DNA from 3 places in the Cytobacillus sp. genome. Region 1 is predicted to be linked to each of the others. Evidence: riboswitches for the same ligand, from Rfam matches in the RefSeq annotation. Region 1 holds a riboswitch; each other region holds the start of a gene.
The links. Region 1 has a riboswitch for thiamine pyrophosphate ahead of ACEQ1T_RS07695 (ABC transporter substrate-binding protein). Riboswitches for the same ligand answer to the same signal wherever they lie in the genome.
Positions count from the first base shown of each region.

Region 2: it holds a riboswitch for thiamine pyrophosphate, as region 1 does, so the genes downstream of both, thiT (energy-coupled thiamine transporter ThiT) here and ACEQ1T_RS07695 (ABC transporter substrate-binding protein) in region 1, are expected to answer to the same signal.
Region 3: it holds a riboswitch for thiamine pyrophosphate, as region 1 does, so the genes downstream of both, thiW (energy coupling factor transporter S component ThiW) here and ACEQ1T_RS07695 (ABC transporter substrate-binding protein) in region 1, are expected to answer to the same signal.

Region 1 is NZ_CAXQGS010000048.1:85,165-91,817, reverse strand. It holds gene treP (PTS system trehalose-specific EIIBC component) at 1-1,041, opposite strand, end outside; gene tatA (twin-arginine translocase TatA/TatE family subunit) at 1,327-1,500, opposite strand; gene ACEQ1T_RS07705 (NAD-dependent deacylase) at 1,610-2,335, opposite strand; gene ACEQ1T_RS07700 (YkvA family protein) at 2,483-2,896, shown strand; TPP riboswitch at 2,970-3,078, shown strand; gene ACEQ1T_RS07695 (ABC transporter substrate-binding protein) at 3,185-4,189, shown strand; gene ACEQ1T_RS07690 (thiamine-binding protein) at 4,203-4,496, shown strand; gene ACEQ1T_RS07685 (ABC transporter permease) at 4,493-5,260, shown strand; gene ACEQ1T_RS07680 (ABC transporter ATP-binding protein) at 5,257-5,991, shown strand; gene ACEQ1T_RS07675 (TatD family hydrolase) at 6,003-6,653, shown strand, end outside.
Region 2 is NZ_CAXQGS010000052.1:87,104-93,756, forward strand. It holds gene ACEQ1T_RS09505 (ATP-binding protein) at 1-633, opposite strand, end outside; gene ACEQ1T_RS09510 (AAA family ATPase) at 838-2,568, opposite strand; TPP riboswitch at 2,835-2,937, shown strand; gene thiT (energy-coupled thiamine transporter ThiT) at 3,003-3,602, shown strand; gene ACEQ1T_RS09520 (hypothetical protein) at 3,705-3,974, shown strand; gene ACEQ1T_RS09525 (hypothetical protein) at 4,097-4,336, shown strand; gene qoxD (cytochrome aa3 quinol oxidase subunit IV) at 4,416-4,721, opposite strand; gene qoxC (cytochrome aa3 quinol oxidase subunit III) at 4,722-5,327, opposite strand; gene qoxB (cytochrome aa3 quinol oxidase subunit I) at 5,317-6,653, opposite strand, start outside.
Region 3 is NZ_CAXQGS010000076.1:39,205-45,857, forward strand. It holds gene ACEQ1T_RS14605 (sugar phosphate isomerase/epimerase) at 1-666, opposite strand, end outside; gene ACEQ1T_RS14610 (DUF1287 domain-containing protein) at 772-1,479, shown strand; gene tenA (thiaminase II) at 1,500-2,189, opposite strand; TPP riboswitch at 2,249-2,350, opposite strand; gene thiW (energy coupling factor transporter S component ThiW) at 2,510-2,998, opposite strand; TPP riboswitch at 3,111-3,227, opposite strand; gene ACEQ1T_RS14625 (alpha-hydroxy-acid oxidizing protein) at 3,352-4,461, opposite strand; gene ACEQ1T_RS14630 (PaaI family thioesterase) at 4,650-5,021, shown strand; gene ACEQ1T_RS14635 (TVP38/TMEM64 family protein) at 5,084-5,929, opposite strand; gene ACEQ1T_RS14640 (hypothetical protein) at 6,060-6,197, opposite strand; gene ACEQ1T_RS14645 (DUF2269 family protein) at 6,521-6,653, shown strand, end outside.

The DNA of each region.
Region 1 (6,653 bases):
CAGTGCAACCATCGGCCATAAAAACGTGCCGCCAATGCTGCCGATTAACTGCAGATCAACTGCAAGGAAAGTATGATGCATACCAGTGATAACGAGAGGGGCATATAATCCTCCGTAAATCAAGCCTCCAAGGGCTGGAACGGCATCAAAGATTCCGACAACTCCATTTGTAATCCAGCTGCCAATCGTGAATGTAATCGGTCCAATGGCAATAAAAGAAAGAAAACCAGTGATCAGTAAAGCGATCGGCGCAACAGTCAGAAGCTGAAAAGCATCAGGAATTCTTTTTCGCAGAAATACTTCTATCTTAGCCAATACGTATGAAGCAAATAATACAGGCAATACCTGCCCCTGGTAACCTACCTTTTCAATTTCAAGACCGAATAAATTCCACTTCGGAACTTCTTCAGCTGAACCATAGCCCCATGCATTTAAAAGTTCCGGGTGCACAAGCATCAAACCTAGCACAATACCAAGAAGAGGACTTCCTCCAAACCTGTTTACGGCACTCCAGCCAATCAAACCGGGAAGGAATACGAAAGCAGTATTGGCAATCAGGTTAATGATGCCCGCCAGATCGGCCCAGTTTGTATAAACTTCAACAAACGATTTACCATCGAAGAAAATATCCGGTGCGGTCATAATGTTATTGATTCCCATCAGCAAACCAGCTGTAACGATAGCCGGAAGGATTGGAATAAAAATATCTGCAAGTGTTTTAATTCCGCGCTGCAATGGATTTAAGTTTTCAGCAGCAGCACTTTTTGTTTCTTCTTTAGACGATTCGCCAATTCCTGTCGCATCTGTCATTTCTTTATACACTTTATCAACCAGGCCTTGTCCAATGACAACCTGGAATTGTCCATTTGTGGAAAATGAGCCTTTTACAATATCTATATTTTCGAGTTTTTCTTTATTGACTTTTCCTTCGTCTTTTAACGCAAAACGCAGTCGTGTAACACAATGAGTTGCCGCTGCAATATTATCCCTGCCCCCGATAGCTTCTACAATTTGCTCTGCTGACTCTTTATTTGTAGCCATTCTTCGCTCTCCTCCTGTTACCGTTTTCATATTAAAGAAAAAACAGTTATAAGGTTTTTGTTTATTGTTCTCGAACTTTACAAATATATCCAATTAACAGAACCTGACTTGTATATACATGAACTGTTTACGCTTTCATTCTATCTTGTATATACATGTTAGTCAACCAATTTTTCTTTTCTCTCTTTTATATACCCATTCAATCTCTCTGGATGTCAGAAAATAAAAAAACCGGCTTCGAGACTTAATTGTCTGCAAAGCCGGTTCTAAACCTATTGAATAATCTTATTTCCTTTTATCATCGTCATCATCTTTTGTGAGTTCACGGGTAGATTTCTTAAATTCTTTTAAGGTCTCCCCAAATGCTCTCCCTATTTCAGGAAGTTTTTTAGGACCAAAAATAATAAGAGCCAGAACCAGGATGAGAATTAAACCTGGAATACCGATGTTTGATAACATGCTGAACACTCCTTATATATCATATCGCATGGGCAGTAGCAATCATGTTCATTGTCCATTATAGTAGATTGACTTAAAAAATCATAGCATGGCAGCTTTTTTTATGAATTCACGTTTTTTCACTATTAAAGACTCTATCAAGATCTTCTAATACTTCACCAATTTTGCGGTTATGGATCACTTCATCAGCATAAATATCGAAGTCCGTAGGTTCCAAATTAATTATCACCAGTTTTGCCCCGTTTTGTTTGGCAATCAGCGGAAACTGATTTGCAGGTGTTACATTCAAGGATGATCCCAGAACAATAAAAAGTTCTGCCTTTTCTGTTTCATCCTCTGCGAAATCTAAAGCCTCCTCAGGAAGCATTTCCCCAAACAGAACTACTGAAGGACGGAGCACACCACCGCAATTACATTGGAATTGTCCATGCAAATACCCCTCGCTCGGGAACTCTTTTTTACACTTCTGGCAATGGAGTGTCTGCAAATTCCCATGGAGCTCTGATACTTTTTTACTTCCCGCCAGTCCATGAAATCCATCCACATTCTGGGTGATAATGCTCTTAATAATATCTCTCTTTTCCCAATCTGCTAGAATATAGTGCCCTTTATGGGGATTGCACTCCTTAAGCCCGATTACCCTGTGCCGATAAAATTCAATAAACTCGTTCACATTTTCATTTAATGCTTCTGTACTGGCTATTTTTCCAGGATCTTTCCCATTCCATAAACCATTATTGGCAGACCTGAAATCAGGAAGTCCGCTTTCCGTCGACATTCCTGCTCCAGTTAATATTACTGTATAATTTGATTCCTGAAGCCATTTCTCAAGCATAGATATCAGCCCCCAATAAGGTTTTGTCACAGGTTAAATTTGATTTCCATTTATTTCTCCCGGTGAAATGTTTATGTCATGTCAGGTATGCGGTAAATACTAGATTATAACTGTTTATGCGAATTATCAAATATAGGAGTGATAGCTATGCCTGAAATAGAAACGAAAGATTATAAGGACGGCTATAAAAAATTTTCTGCCAGGGCCAAACGTTATGCGGAAGACCCTGAAAAAACAAAAGTACTGCTAAGAAAGGCTACACTTAAAGCAGATAAAAATAAATCTTCATTAAGTGATATATGGGAAAAGTTTCAGCTTCTGATCGATTTGGTTAAAGCATGGTCTAAAGGCGATTACCGGCATATTTCAAGAAAATCGGTTATCTTTATTATTGCTTCCGTCCTATACTTTGTTTCCCCTATAGACCTTGTTCCTGACTTTTTAATAGGAATGGGAATTTTAGATGATGCAGCAGTACTTGGTTTTGCCGTTAGCCAAATTACAGGTGAACTTGAAAAATTCAAAATCTGGAAAGAAAGCAGGACGATAGAGATGAAATAATTATTTTCTGTCCATTTTGATATTATTTGCTATAATAATGATGGAAAGTATTTATGCTGTCAAAATTAAATAGCAGGAAATGTAGGGGAACCGGTATGCCGGTTGAGACTTCATCATTAAGATGCTGACCCTTTGAACCTGATCTGGCTCATACCAGCGTAGGGAACATATTCTTAAACATACTAAATGTTTTTATATGCGCCCTGGTTTATACCGGGGCGTTTTTATTTTTCAGGGCAGACTATCATTAACTTTCCTTATTACATAAAGGTTTTAGGAGGATTATTTATGAAAAAGTGGATTGCGGCTATCTGTTCACTTCTGTTTCTTTCAGGCTGTGCCGGCAATGGAGCGGATAATCAGACTGGAAGCAAAGATGCAGACAGCAAACAAGATTTGAAAAAAGTTACTGTTGTATTGGATTGGACACCCAATACCAATCATACCGGCTTATATGCCGCAAAGGACAAAGGATATTTTAAAGAAGAAGGGCTCGATGTCGAAATTATAATGCCAGGTGAAGCAGGTGCAGATCAATTGACTGCATCAGGCAAGGCTGATTTCGGTGTCAGCTATCAGGAAAGCATCACGGAAGCCCGTGTACAGGGAGTTCCCCTTGTATCGATAGCAGCTGTAATACAGCATAATACTTCCGGTTTTGCATCCCCTGCTGAAAAAAACATTAAATCGCCGAAAGACTTTGAAGGAAAAACTTATGGCGGCTGGGGAGCTCCTGTAGAAAAATCTGTAATAGATTCCCTAATGAAGAAGGAAAACGTCAATGTTGATAATGTCTCAATTGTTAACATGGGAGATGCTGACTTTTTCACAGCTGTTAAAAGAGATATAGACTTCGCATGGATTTATTACGGATGGACAGGTGTAGAAGCAGAACTTCGGGGGGAAAAGATTAATATGGTCTACCTTACCGACTACTCAGAAAAACTGGATTACTACACGCCCGTTCTCGCAACCAGCGAAAAAATGATTGCAGATGACCCGGATACTGTCAAAGCATTTGTAAAAGCAGCATCCAGAGGTTATGAATTTGCAATCGATCAGCCTGGCGAAGCAGCAGATATTTTGTTAAAAAATGCTCCGGACCTTGACAGCGAATTGGTAAAAGAGAGCCAGGAATGGCTATCCCCCCGCTATCAGGATGATGCTCCAAGATGGGGTGAACAAAAGCTTGCAGTCTGGGAAAACTATGCAGACTGGATGCATGATAATGGTCTATTAGATAAAGAATTAGATGCCGGCAAAGCATTTACAAATGACTTCCTGCCGGAATAAGGAGAGTTCAAATATGGCAAACGCACTTGTAAGCATTCAGATCATACCGAAAACAAAAGATGGGGAAAATGTTATACCTTACGTTGATGAAGCAATTAATGTTATTCAGCAATCTGGTGTTAAGCACGAGGTGCATCCCCTAGAAACCACGATGGAAGGCGATTTAGACCATTTATTAAAAATCATAGCCGATATGAACAGAAAAATGATTGAAAAAGGAAGCAGCAATGTAATTTCACAGGTTAAGGTTCTATATCAGCCGGACGGTATTGAAATGAGTGATTTAACGGAGAAATACCGTTCATGATAAATGTATTCAGAAAAGGATGGAGGCCGGCTGCGGTTCTCCTTCTTTTATTCATTCTTTGGGAATTGGCAGTAAATCTGGCAGAAGTTCCTGCATGGCTCCTGCCTCCGCCGACAGATATCGTTCATGAAGCGATTTCGGGGCTGGAGGGCTTCCGCCTTCATCTTCAATCGACAGTCATGCTTTCCCTATTGGGATTTCTCATTGGCGCCGTCATAGGATTACTCACAGCTGTTATTCTGCACTTATTGCCTTTTATAAGGGAGTCGGTTTACCCTCTCCTCATACTTTCACAGAATGTGCCTATAATTGTACTGGCTCCTTTGCTGGTTGTATGGTTTGGTTTCGGGATACTTCCAAAGCTGATTGTCATCACGCTGGTTTGTTTCTTCCCCATTACAGTTGCTGCATTGGACGGCTTTCGCCAAACCCCCGGAGAACTTAGGCATTATATGCTGATGGCAGGTGCCAGCAAAGGTCAGCTTTTTTGGAAGCTGGAGCTTCCCTATTCCCTTCCTTCTTTATTTTCAGGGCTAAAAATCTCCGCAACCTATAGTGTGATGGGTGCTGTAATATCCGAATGGCTCGGAGCTAAAGCAGGAATAGGTGTTTATATGACTTTAGCCTCTTCTTCATTTAGGACGGACCGTGTTTTTGTTGCCATTTTTACCATTATGCTGTTAAGCTTGCTGTTTTTTGGAGGAATATTACTGGCTGAACGTTTGCTGATTAAATGGAAGTCACGGGAGAGTGCCAGGAAATGATACAATTATCAGTTAATCATTTAACCAAAAGTTTTGATTCAAATCAGGTTTTAGACAATTTAAGTTTTCATATAAATGAAGGGGAATTTGTTTCGATTTTAGGCCCTTCAGGGAGCGGCAAGAGTACCCTTTTCAACCTCATTGGCGGGATGCTCCTGCCTGACGAAGGGTCCATAACGCTTGGGAATGTGAAGATCAACGGCAAACGCGGTTCAATAAGCTATATGCCCCAGACACCTTCCCTGATGCCATGGAGAACCATTCTTCAAAACGTTCTGCTTGGCCAGGAGCTAATGGGTAAATCCGATTCGGAAACGGCAAAAAAGATGCTTCAAAAAGCTGGTCTCGGTGACTATGAAAATGCATATCCTCATGAATTATCAGGGGGGATGAAGCAAAGGGCTGCCTTTATCCGGGCATTATTAAGCCCGCAGCCAATCATTTTGCTGGATGAACCTTTTTCTGCTTTAGATGAACTTACCCGCCATGATATGCAAAAATGGCTTCTTGATATTTGGAATGAGCATAAACCCACAATTCTGTTCGTAACTCACAATATTGAAGAAGCCATTTACCTTTCTGACCGAATTTTAGTACTTAGCAGCAAGCCTGCTAAAGTAATAAATGAATATAAAGTACCCTTTAACAGGCCAAGAATGGAGGAACTTTTTCTCAATGAGAATTTCCTTGCCTGCAAAAGAAGCATCCATCATGCGCTGAAAAATCATTAGGAGGCAACAGCATGGATAAGTATATTGATGCCCATATTCATCTTGATAAGTACAGCAATATTGATTTAGAGAAAATGTTTCATGAGCTGCCGTTTCAGCTTTCACTTGTAACAGTTTCAAGCGATTTAGCATCCTGCAAAAGAAATCTTGCTCTTGCAGAAATTTATCCCTTTGTTAAACCTGCCTTTGGTTTTCACCCTGAACAGGTTCTCCCCAGTGATCATGATATTTCAGAGCTTTTCAGCTGGATAAAGGTTCACAGAGAGCAGATGGCTGCTGTTGGCGAGGTTGGCCTCCCATACTATTTAAGGTCTGATGGAAGCAAGCATCATGGCGGATATATTGAACTTCTCGAAGAATTCATTAAGCTCGCTAAAAGGTGGGATAAGCCCATTGCCCTCCATGCAATTTATGATGATGCACCGATTGTGTGCAATTTATTGGAAAAGCATTCGATTAAAAAAGCTCATTTTCACTGGTTTAAAGGTAACACCGCAGCCGTAAGCAGGCTGATTGCCAATGGCTATTACATCTCCTTTACTCCAGATATCGTGTACGAAAAAGAAATACAGGACCTTGTACGGGCTTACCCGCTGGATAAATTGATGGCAGAAACAGATGGTCCATGGAAATTCGAAGGCCCTTTTAAAAACAAGCCTACC
Region 2 (6,653 bases), on a different contig from region 1:
AATTTCATGGGCGACGGACGCAGCCAGCTGACTGATCGCATTGATTTTTTCCGCATCTCTCAGTTTTTGCATCATCATTTCCTGAAGCAGATTCATTTCAATTAAATAGATGATCATAGAAAGAGTCACAATAGAAACTGCTGAAAACAATAGCAAGTATACAGCGTCTTCTTTAATATCCTTTTGGAGGAAAATAACATACCTGGTTACCGTAATGGGAAGATAAAATAAAACAGCTATACTGAGTTTTTGTTTAAATGTACATTTTTTATAGAATTTTGAAGCATAGAAAAAGAGCACAGACATAATTGCGTAATTTACTAGCGCAATCGAAATATCTCCTGGTGAAAAAAAGCCCTTAAAAGTAATCAATACTAAAATAACCAGGAAGCCTGCAAGAGGCTTAATGTAAAAATAGGCGACAAAAACAGGAATAAATTTCAAGTCAAAAAACTGACCGCTTGCAATTTCCACCGGAAAAGTCATAGTCAGGAAAAGCGCTAAAAAAAGAACAGATAAAAGCGGGGCAGAAGTCTTCCAGCCATCCCCCCGATGTGAAGAGATTTTATGGATAAAAGGAATCATTATCATAATTAGAAAGTGAAAAATCAAGTCAGCTGTAAAATCATACAAAAGAACCATCCCTCCAACATGCAGGTATATTAGTAATTAAACAAAAGAGAGGAAGAATCCTTTATATGGGAACATTTATTTATTCTGACTCTATAGGAGATAACCATTTGTTTACATAACATTATTATGGATTAATTTTTGAATATTTACTAATGAACTGCATTTCCAATATAAAAACCGGCCTGCAGGGGGGCCGGTTTCTCATCATGCTATTACCATTTCAGACTTCAATTCTCCAACAATCTTCTGGACTTCACTGCCTTCCAGAGTTTCTTTTTCAAGAAGGGCCTCTACCAGTGTTTCAAATTGAGGGTGATGATTTGCAATGATCAATTCGCATCTTTCCAGTGCTTTCTGGAAAAGATCCTGCATTTTTGCTTCTTTTTGACCTTTGTTAAAGGTAAGCTCAAAGCCGTTATCAAGTAAACCGGTATCAACCATTTGCTCAATGATGTGCTTGGCTTGTTTAACATCACCGCTTACTCCAATGCTGTGCTCGCCAAGAATCATTCGTTCTGATACACCGCCTGCGAGAATCATGGCAACCTGATCAAGCAATTCACTTGTTGTCGATAAGTGAAGTTCTTTTTGTATTGGTGCTACATACCCAAGTGCTTCGCCGCGCGGAATGATGGTTGCTTTGCGGACGGATCCGGGTTTTGTTAAAGCAGCCACTAATGCATGGCCAGCTTCGTGTATGGCAACCCGCTGCTTTGTACCGTGATCCTGCAATGCCCGGGTGGTTGTTCCCAGAATGGTCCGGTCAAGCGCATAATCCAAATCTTCTTTTGAGATAATTTCCTGGCCGTTACGGACAGCTCTGCGGCTTGCCGTTTCAAAAAGGGAATGAAGATCTGCACCTGAGAATCCAGAGGTGCTTTCTGCTAAATCACCAAGTGTTGTCATGACATCCTCAGCCAGTAATCTATTTTTTGTGTGAATATTGATAATCTCTCTTCGGCCCTTTGTATCAGGAAGAGGGACATTGAAGGAGAAGTCAATCCGTCCCGGACGGAGGAATGCTTCATCAAGCATATCCTTCCTGTTTGTCGCTGCAATAAATAGTATTCCATCATTGGAATGGCCGCCGTCCAGCTGGACTAGCAGCTCAGTTAACGTCTTTTCGCTTTCTTCTCCGCCATGCTGCTTTCTTCTGCCTGCCAATGCATCTACTTCGTCAATGAAGACGACGGCAGGAGAATGCTTTCTTGCATTTTGGAAAAGGTTTCTTACTCGGGAAGCTCCCACACCAACGAACAACTCATTAAAACCGGAACCGCTGGTTGAGAAAAAAGTGGCTCCAAGTTCTTTAGCGATTGCCTGAGCCAGCAATGTTTTTCCTGTTCCAGGAGGCCCGTATAATAGAATTCCCTTCGGCGGCTTAATCCCCATTTTCAGAGAGCGCTCAGGTTCTTTTAATATAGAAAGAGTCTGCATGATTTCCTCTTTCATTTCTTCCTGAATTCCGCCAACATCTTCCAGTGAAATGGAAGGAAGGGCCTTTGGCTTAGATACACTTTGTTTCATGGTATTTGTAGCACCCATTCCGCCTTTTCCTGACTTAAACAGGTAAATGCCAATGGCTATAAACAAAAGGACTACACCGCCCAGAATCCAAGGGGTATAAGGTCCTGTGGTTGCGAACGTATATTGTATATTATAGGTTTCTACTAATTTATCAACCATCTCACTGTTGGGAGGCACATGGGAGATGTACTCGCCATCAGGGGCTGTGATCAGCAGTTTCCCATTTTTGTATTCCTGTACTGCAACAGTCTTTCCATCCTGGGAGGCAATAATTTTTTCCACAGAAGAAAACGGAACTGTCACATCCTTATTTCCTGCTTGTACGGTCCAAATAACCGCCGCCAAAATCACCGTGATCACCAATGCAATAGAAACAATCGTCGAAGGCTTCTTTAGACGTGATTTCAACTATTTCCCTCCTCATTGAACATACCTACATTATAAGGAAATAGTATTGTTAATAACAGGGTTTTACTTTTTTTAAACGTTGTAAATTATGGAAAAATAGTATAGTTTATAAGAAAGTGTGCTACAACAGCTATCAGATGGCATAAATATGTGAAAAAAATGTGACAAGCAGGGTGAAAACCTGGCATATAAATTAAAAAAGTTTTTTCAAAGAATCCTTTTCACAATGTTTCATTTCATATATACTAAAATCGGATAATTCAATAACGTGCCACAAGGGGAGCATTTTGCTGAGAGTGAACAGTTCGCTGTTCTGACCCTTTGAACCTGTTAGATAATGCTAGCGCAGGAATGTGGAATAAAAGGCGGAAGGAGATTTTCTGCCTGCTTGTTCTCCCTTGGGGTATCGTCAACGATTAAAGGGGGATTTTTTTATGAAAAAATTAAGCTTAACTGCGATGATTGAAGCTTCATTTTTTGCAGCATTTGCCATCATTCTGGATTTTCTGCCATCAATCAAGCTGTCACCGTCTATTTCCATTTCCGCCGCGATGATTCCGATCTTTATTTTGGCTTTCAGGTGGGGTTTTAAGGTAAGCTTCATCGCAGGCCTCTTATGGGGAATTTTGCAGATTTCCATGGGAGATGCCTGGATCGCCACTCCGCTTCAGGCATTTATTGAGTACTTTGTCGCATTTGCCTGTATTGGTTTTGCCGGTTTGTTTTTCCGGCCAATTCAAAGTCAGCTGCACAGGGGAAACAAGAACAAAGCATTGGGCTGGATAGTTTTAGCTGTGTTTGCCGGAAGCCTTGCCAGGTATTTCTGGCATTTCATAGCAGGTGTATTTTTCTTTGGAAGCTATGCGCCAGAAGGGATGTCGCCTGTATTATTCTCCTTCATGGCAAATGGCGCAACAATGCTTGGTGCTGCTATTCTTTGTTCCATTTTAGCAGCATTAATTATTTCTTCGGCACCTAGATTAATCATGAGAAAATCAGATGAAATTATTCAATCGCAAAAACATGCTTCCTGATTATAATCTGCCTCTTTGAATATATTTCAAAGAGGTTTTTTTCATATCTTAGGAAACTCCTTATGAAAAATGGGTATATTACTCAAAAAGGGGAGTGATTGTTTGTCAAACACATTGCAGGGTAACATCATAACAGGTGTCTTTGATGCAGAAACCAGTGCCTTTGAGATCCAAAAGGTTAAAAGTTTCACTACCCAGTCGATTCTCAACAAAAATCAATGTGAAAATTTGTATAACTATTTATCCATCCATGAGGAAGATGAGGGAGGACAAATTATTACACTGTACGATCAAATGCCGTTAATGCTGACCAGGCAGGAAATATGCAGTTTAAAGAAAGATTTGGAGAACATTAAAAAACTATATCAGTAGAAAATCGCTTTGCATCTTGCAAGGCTTTTTTTCTTGCCAAATTAAATTTGACAAATTTGTGACAAAAAGTTTGACAAATTTGTGAACATAGTTAGAATATTAAATAAAAGGGGATGAAAAACATGACATTAAAACAGCAAAAGGTTCTTCACTTTTTTAGGAATGTTACAGCAGCAGGTATACTTTTAGGATTAATTGTCTTTATTTCCAGCTTTTTTGTAAGCGGTATCACGGGTGAGTATGTTTTATCAATCGGCTTAAGCATTATGGTATCATCCATGCTAATTTTTGGATTTGGATTTTTTATCAATGTAATGGAAGAAATGACAAAGGGAAGCAAGGGAATCAGACAATACAAATAAAACCGGCCTCCAATAGGGAGACCGGTTTTTTGTATTATTTGGTTCATCGGTTGGACATGGCGCTTCTGCTTATCTTTAATTAATGAGCAGCGTGCCCAGAAGTCAGAACCCAAATTGAACCCACTACAATAACGATAACCATAAATACGGCATAAATCATATTTACCAAGTTCGTTTTGCCGTCTTCGCCTTCTCTTAAGTGCATGAACATGAAAAGCTGCATGCCTGCCTGAATGACAGCCAGTGAGCCGATGATCCACATGATAACTTTAAAAGAGAGGTTCGTTTTTAAGGCAATACCTGCTGCTGCAAATGTCAGCACAAGGGAAACAACAAATCCAATGACATGGCTTATCGGGAAGCTTTTTGATTGATGATGTTCCATTTAAGCCACCAGTCCTTTCAAATACACGAATGTGAAAATAAAGATCCAGACTACATCAAGGAAGTGCCAGTAAAGGCCGATAATAAATGTTTTTCTTGCTGTAGTAGGGGTAAGGCCTCTTTTTAAAAGCTGGATAATGACCATAGTTGCCCAGCCAATACCCAATGTAACGTGGGCTCCGTGTGTACCCAGCAAGACAAATAAGCTGGAAAGGAACGCACTTGTCTGCATCGTTGCGCCTTCATGGGCATAATGGATAAATTCATTAATCTCCATGAATAGGAATCCTGCGCCAAGAGCAAGGGTAATCACCAGCCAGGTAATTAGCCCTTTCAGGTTATGCCGGCGCATTTCAAAAATGGCGATGCCCATTGTAAAGCTGCTTGTCAAAAGGAGGACTGTCTGAATCATGACATCCTTGATCACAAAAATGTCTTTATGTGTTGGACCTCCTGCAAAGCGTTCATATAATACACCATATACTCCAAACAGAGTGGCAAATAGAACGATTTCAGCGCCAAGGAAAACCCAGAAGCCAAGAATATTCATCCGATCCTGTTCAGTTTGATATTCAAGGGGCAAGGAAGTATCCACTTTAGCTGACATGATCATGCACCTCTCCTTCTGTTTTTCTCCAGGCATTTTCAATTCTGTGAATTTCATCTTTTTTAACATGGAAGCCTTCATTGTAATCGAATGAACGGATGATCAAACCAGCAAAAATGCCGATGGCAGCTACAGCTGCAGCAATGTGCCATTCAAATACAAGGAGGAAGCCTGCGATGCCGAAGATGACACCCATATAAATCGGAAGCCAGGAATTGCTTGGCATATGAATCTCTTCAATTTCACTGTCATATAACGTTAAGCCTTCATTCTTTTTCTTCATGTGCCAGAAAGGATCAAGGGATTTAACCTCCGGCAGCTTTGCAAAGTTATAGAATTGAACTGGTGAAGCAGTAGACCATTCCAATGTTCTTGCATCCCATGGGTCGCTTGAGATGTTTCTGTCAGCATAGCGGATGCTCCAGTAAATGTTGTAGCAGAATACCGCGAACCCTGCTGCCAGAATGATCGAACCAATTGCCGATAGCATGAAGAGTGGTGCAAATCCTGATTCCGCAGAGTATGTGTATGCACGTCTCACAGCTCCGTTTAATCCAAGGAAGAACATAGGCATGAATGTTACGTTAAAACCAATAACAAAGAGCCAGAAATGCCATTTTCCGATTTTTTCATTCAGCATGAAACCGAACATTTTTGGCCACCAGTAGTACAGACCTGCAAATACGGCAAATACTACACCTGGAATTAATACATAGTGGAAGTGGGCAACAAGGAATAATGTATTGTGATACTGATAATCCGCTGCACCCATTGCAAGCATTACACCTGTAACCCCGCCTATAACAAAGCATGGGACGAATGCCAGTGCCCAAAGCATGGCGGAAGTAATTTTTATGCGGCCTTTACGCATCGTAAACAGCCAGTTGAACATCTTAACTCCGGTCGGTATGGCTATCGCCATCGTCGTGATGGAGAAGAAAGAGTTAACTGCAGGGCCTGATCCCATTGTGTAGAAATGGTGAACCCATACAACCATACTTAAAAGGGCAATTCCAAGGATGGAAAATACCATTGATTTATATCCAAACAAAGATTTTCTTGAGAATGTTGCAATAACTTCTGAGAAAATCCCGAAAGCAGGAAGGGCAACAATGTAAACCTCAGGATGTCCCCATAGCCAAAACAGGTTAGCCCAAAGCATATCCATTCCTCCGCCTGACACTGTAAAGAAGTGTGTTCCATACAGACGGTCGAATGTCATCAACGCCAATGCAACTGTGAAAATTGGGAAAGCAGCCACAATCAGAATGGATGTTACAAAGGTAGTCCATGTGAACATCGGCATTTTCATCAGTGTCATGCCTT
Region 3 (6,653 bases), on a different contig from region 1:
ATTCTCATGAGATGGATGCACAGGTACCCAAATATATTTATCGCCCTGGTATTCAACATTATGTAAATGAACGACTCTCACGAACTCGGTCCATTTTTCTATATATTTTATGGCCTTCTCGCCAGCGGCCAATATATAATCCCCGATATCAACACAAAGTCCGAGTCCGTATTTCCTCCATGTCTCTACAGAAAAACGGTCAAGATATTGAATTCCTGCTGGCGATTGTTTGAATCCCAATTTAGGTTCACACACAATCAAAATCCCATATTTCCTCTGGAGAACACTAAGTTTCTTGAGTCCCTCCTCAATGACCTCTGCCGGATTCCTGCTGGTTTCCTTTTTAAAGTAAGGGAAGTGCACCAATATGTATTCAGCCCTAAGCCGGGACATCCTTTCCACTTCCTCCTCAAACTGAATCCAGGCTTCCTCCGGATTCATACTGATCTTTTCCAGCAAATCATATTTGCTTTGCCCCCGGAAAAGAGGCGAATGAAGACCAAAGCTTTTGTTTGTTTTACCCAGCATTTCAATAAAGCAGCGAAAGGCTTCCTCATCTTGAAATTCGCCTATCTCTATATGCGGCAAATGACGTTTAAAAAGTTCATGAAACAGCTTGCTGTCAGACAAAATGACACTTCCCGATATCCCTATATGATGAGCCATAATATCCCCTCTTTTATGCATCTTTATAACAATCTTATCATATCTTCATGTAACTCATTGGAAAATAATTCCGTCTAATCATTAAAATACATGAGGAGACTTTTTATGATAAAAAAAGTGTTTGCTTTCATAATCGGAATACTGTTCTTATTCATTCTTTTTTTCCGAAATGGAATTATTCTGGATTCCATCGGCATTCATTTCGAAAGTCCTTTTGCAAAGAAAATAGCAGTGCCTTCTGATTATTCACAGGCCGATTCAAATCTAAACGGCATTGCCGATCCGCTAGATATGGTCCTGACAGCCAGAAAAGAAGTAGACCAGCGCACGCCATATAAAAGTGCCTACTATGCGGGAGGCTATCCGCCCGATGGCGAAGGTGTCTGTACAGATGTGATTTGGAGGGGATTCCAGGGGGCTGATGTAACCTTAAAGGATCTTATTGATCAGGATATCGCCGAGAATACGGACTTGTATTCAAGAGTGCAGGGCAAGCCTGATCCGAACATTGATTTTAGAAGGGTGCCAAACCAGAATGTCTTCTTTAGCCGCTTCGCAAAGTCATTAACAACTGAACTGAATCCAGGAGATGGTAAGAACCTTCAGCAATGGCAGCCGGGTGACATTGTGGTTTTCCTTTCTCCTAAATTCAACCATGTGGCAATCATATCTGACAAACGGACGAAAGATGGCATTCCATATGTTATACATAACTCCACACCATTTGCAGCAGAAGTAAAACTATCTTCTTTTAAGACTCCCATTACCGCTCATTACAGATGGGATTTTGAAAAAACGCCTGCACTGCCATAAAGCAGATGCAGGCGTTTTTCTTATCTGACTGCTGCAGGATTGCCCGCCGGCCACTCTTCGCAGGTATAAGACATCTCCCAGAAGCCAAGCTCCAGCTGGCAGCTTTTTCGGAAAGCATCCTTCATTCGCTGCCTTTCTTCCGGTGATGCCGCATCAGCAAGCTCATCCAAACGGTTCCTCATATTCATGGTCACAGCTTCGACCCTTAAATTTGCATAAAAAGAGATCCATGGATAAAACGGATGGTTCTCATCTGGCTCATATTGCTTCATGAGTTCAAGCCCAATCTCCCAATAAGTCCATGGACAAGGCAATAATGCAGCAAGGATCTCACCCATGCCGCCTGTGTGGGCATGATACATCATATGCTTAACATAATGATCAGCTGTTGGAGGGAGCGGATAGCCCTGCAATGCTTCGTAATCCACCCCAATCTGCTGGCAAAAATTATGGTGGGGATGTACTTCGCTGTTCAATACAAATTCTATTTGCTGATTAAAATAAGAAATATCCTTACGCTCTGCAGACTTTGAAATGGCAATCCCATAAATATGCATGAACGCATTCAGATACTCAAAGTCCGCTTTAATGTAATGGGCCAGCGCCTCTTTCGGCACGTCCCCTCTCCCGATACCCTGGACAAACGGGTGCTCAAATATCAGCTGAAACAAATCTTCATTTTCTTTGCGCAGAATCTCTGAAAAAGTCATAAAAAATAGCCTCCTTATTCATTACAGAAGCTGCCGGGGAAAAAGCATGAGGATATATAACGAGGTCCTCACTGCTTCCCTGCGCTGGCATTATCCAGATCAGGTTCCAAGGGACAAAGGAAAAGCTCCTTATCTCAGCCGTAGCGCCCCTAGCAGTTTTCTAACATTCTAATTGTTTTTTACCGATTTTCTAACTTGACGTTTTTCGCTCATAAATTTTGGATTTCGCCCATAACTCTTAAAAATCGCTCATAAAGTCAGATTGCTATGCTGCACTCCGCTTATCTGCTTATTCAACTAGCTTCGCCAGCCCAAAATCATCACATATTCTGAACCAAGTTCTTCTCTTTAACCTTTGCCAAAACCATCCAGCCTATGGACGCACCGGCAATGCTGCTGACCAGGAATGGCGGCACAAAGAAGAATGCCCCAGCTGAGCTCCCCATGAGAACCTTTGCAAAAGGTACTGCAAACAATGCACCAATTAAGCCGGTACCTACCACTTCTCCTACAGCAGCCCATATTTTCCGGCCGAACTTCAAATAAAGCACACCTGCCAAAAACGCACCGATCATGCCTCCTGGAAACGCAAGCAGCGTCCCGAATCCAAGCAAATTACGAAGCAGGCCAATCATAAATGCCACAGCTGCTGCAGGCAGGGGTCCAAGCGTCACCGCTGCCAATACATTCACCGCATGCTGCACCGGATAGGCCTTTGCTATGCCTGCCGGAAACCAGAGCAAATGGGAACCCAGTGTCCCAATTGCCACAAATAAAGCCATCGTAGTTAACAATCGGGTTCTGTTCATCTAAACCTCCTTTCTAAAGGGCCGCCTGATTGCTTATCAGGATGAGAAGTATGTATACAAAAAAGCCAGATTCCCATAAGGACCTGGCTTGGTTTAAGTATATGAATTGACATATAGTCAAATCCTACTTCCCTCCGCTGGCATTAACCAGATCAGGTCCATAAGAGTCAGAAAGCTATAACGCGCTTTCCTCTCAGCCCGCACATTCGGGGCACCCCTAGTAGTTGCATAGATATTTAGTTTGATAAGCTATCTCAAGCTTATCAAATTATTCCGGCACTGTCATCAATCTTTTTGCTTAAATACTTTTTTTGATGCAATGTATTAAGAACTCTTCAATTTATGCTCCGAAACTATCGAACCAGCTGCAGACCCGCTACCTCCTTTAGGCTCCCCACCCCTGCCAGAGAAAGCGATACTTTCGTTTCTTCTATAAAGTTGGCAATCACCTTTTCAACCCCAGCCTGCCCGCCAATGGCCAATCCGTACACATATGGCCGCCCCAGGCAAACTGCGTCGGCTCCTAATGCCAGTGCTTTGACCACATCGGATCCTCGGCGAATGCCGCTGTCAAACAATACTGGAATCCGCCCCTTGACTTCCTTCACGATCGGTCCAAGCGCATCAATCGCTGCAATCACTCCATCAAGCTGCCTTCCGCCATGATTGGAAACGATGATTCCGTCTATCCCTTTTTCAACAGCCAGCCTGGCATCTTCCGGATGGAGAATGCCCTTTAATAGAATCGGCAGACTTGTTTTCTCTTTTAGCCTTGCAATATGCTCCCAGCTCAATGTCGGATGATGGATATTATCAAGGATTCCCTGAACTACATCCCCGTCATGGAGAGAGGCCATAAAGACTGGGTCGCTCTCATAGTTTGCTTTTCCATAGCCAAGCTTTAACGGTGAAAAATTGTTTCTTAGATCCGCTTCCCTCCATCCCATCATCACCGTATCAACAGTTAACACAATGGCTTCATAGCCGGATTCCTCCGCTCGCCGCACCATACTGAACGCAGCATCTTCATAATTGGACCAATATAATTGGAACCATTTTGGGCTCGCGCCTGTTGCATTAGCGATTTCTTCAATGGAATAACTGGATACAGTGCTTTGGATAAAAGGAATTCCAAACGCAGCTGCCGCCCGGGCAGATGCAAGCTCTCCCTCACTGTGTTCAAGGCGCTGCATTCCAATCGGTGCCAGGAAAACTGGATAAGGATACGTTCTTCCATATAAATTCACACTTATATCCGGCACTGAAACATCCCTCAGCATTCTCGGTACAATTGAGTATTTTGCAAAGGATTCTATATTCTTTTTCAGCGTTTCTTCTCCGCCGGCTCCTGATTGGACATAGCCAAATCCGCCAGCTCCCATTACTTTCTCTGCTTCTTCTTCCAGTTCCTTAAATGAAATAGGAAAGTTTTCCGCGAAACTAATATTCTCTACTTTTGCCATATTCCAGCCCCGCCTTTTTTGAATTTATTGAAAATAATAACACTTTTTTGGATTTTAAGAAACCATCTAATAAAATCATAGATTCACAGGAATGCAGCCTTTCCTATATAAATTAGCTGCAATAAGCAGGGATTTAATTAAAAATCGTGAATAAACATTTTAACCTTAATGAAATTGGAGTGTGCAAAATGCTAATCAAACAGCCTTTTGATGAATTTCTGAAATTCCATTACGAAAGAATCAGTGAAAGCAATATGAAAGTGACTTTGCCAATCCAGCCGCTCTTTATTAACAGCGCGGGGCTGGTTCATGGAGGCATCATTTCCACTCTTGCGGATGTAGCGATGGGGAATATTTTCGAGCCGGATGAAAACCAGATGCAATCCGTGGTGACAGCTGATTTAAAGGTCACTTTCCTAAAGGGGGCGACAGGTGAATTTCTTCTCGCCAATGCTCACCTTGTGAAAAGAGGGCGCACCCTTAACCACACAGACTGCCTGATTTATAACGACCGGGATCAGCTGGTTGCCAAAGCATCGGGAATCTTCGCATCTATCTGAGTGATTATCCTATCGTTGCCTGAATAGTTTCACTGACAGCGATAGGAGGAACCATTTAAAGCTTACGGACAATCCTTGTAGTTTCTTTTCTTCTTCTTTTTATAAAAGTGAAATACACTGTAAAATACCCCTATCACAACCGAAACGACTAATAAAAGCTGTGAGCCAGATAAAGATAATGCATTGGCCAATGAAAGAGAGTAAGCCAGCAGCAAGGATGTTGCCATTTTGGAAATAGACGCAATTCCCAGGAACTTTTTAAATGAAACACCACCCATTCCTGCTCCAACACAAATGATCTCATCTGGCAATATCGGAATAACAAACAGCAGCATTAGTATGGTGTTTTCATTTTTCTCCATGTATTTTTGGTATTTGATCAGATGCCGCTCCTTTATAAACCGGGATACAAGCTTTAATCCTCCTATCCTTGCAGTCAAGAACATAACAATAATCCCTGATAGTGTACCTGTGAATCCAAGAAAGGCAGCTGCAGCCGGACCGAAAACGGCACTTCCGGCAGGAAGTGTTACGGCTTCAGGAAGCGGCAAAAGAATGGGCTGTAAAAAGCAAACCAAGAAAAAGATGAACTTGCCCTCGGCTTCATATTCCCTAAGCATTCTCTCGAACCCATATGCATCAGTCAGAACAACTATCTTTGTTAAATAAAAGGTAATAAAAACTATTAACAGCAGACTGAACATATAAATCAGTGCCAGTCTGCTGTATTTCAATCGTGAGAACTTGCCTGCAGCAAAAAAGTAAAAATCCATCACTAATATGGCAGCCATGCCTGCAATCATAACCCATTTATAAACGGGCAAAAGTGTCGGCATTAAATTAAGCAATATATGCGATGCTATTAAAATGATAAGTCCATGAAAACCAACCTCAATTTTTCCATTCATACATTTTCCCCTCTTGCTTTTCTTAACTATAGTGTAGAAAAGAATACAAGGAGGTTAAAGCTCCCTTAGCATTAAAATATTCTAAGGCCAGAGACTTAAATATAAAAAAAGCAGGACTGATCCTGCTTTTTTAATACTCTATCTCATCATAATCCTTAGGCTGCGGAACCGGCTGTTCCCCTTTATATTTTCCAAACTCATTGACAAGTTCCCTCTCTTCCTTTGGGCCTTGTGTCTGTTCTTTATTTTGCTCATCTTTTCTGGTCAATTCACTTGCTCCTTCCTTATAGTTCTCTAAATTAATATGTACCAATCCTTGCATTTCACGCATATATAGAAGGATTTTTCAGGCCCTTTGTAAAATAGGTAAAACATCAATTGAAAGGAAGGACTAATATGTTGAAATCCCATAAAACAAGATTGGATCCTAATGGAAAACTACTGGGTGCATACAACGTGATTAATAAAAGTTAATAAGAAAACTAAGCCCCAAGCCCTATCCCAATTTACTGCTCAAGCTGATAGGGACCGCCTTTTTCCCTTGCTACACTTATAAAGTGATTTAACAAGGAGGGAAAAAGGTTGAAAAAGATGGGAACAAAAGCAGCCAGATGGCTAAAAATTCTTCATATCGTTCTGGCTTCCTTATTTTTCGGAGGGATCATGAGCTCACTCGTTTTGAATTTCAACATGAAGTTAGCTGCTTATGATCAAACATTGGACA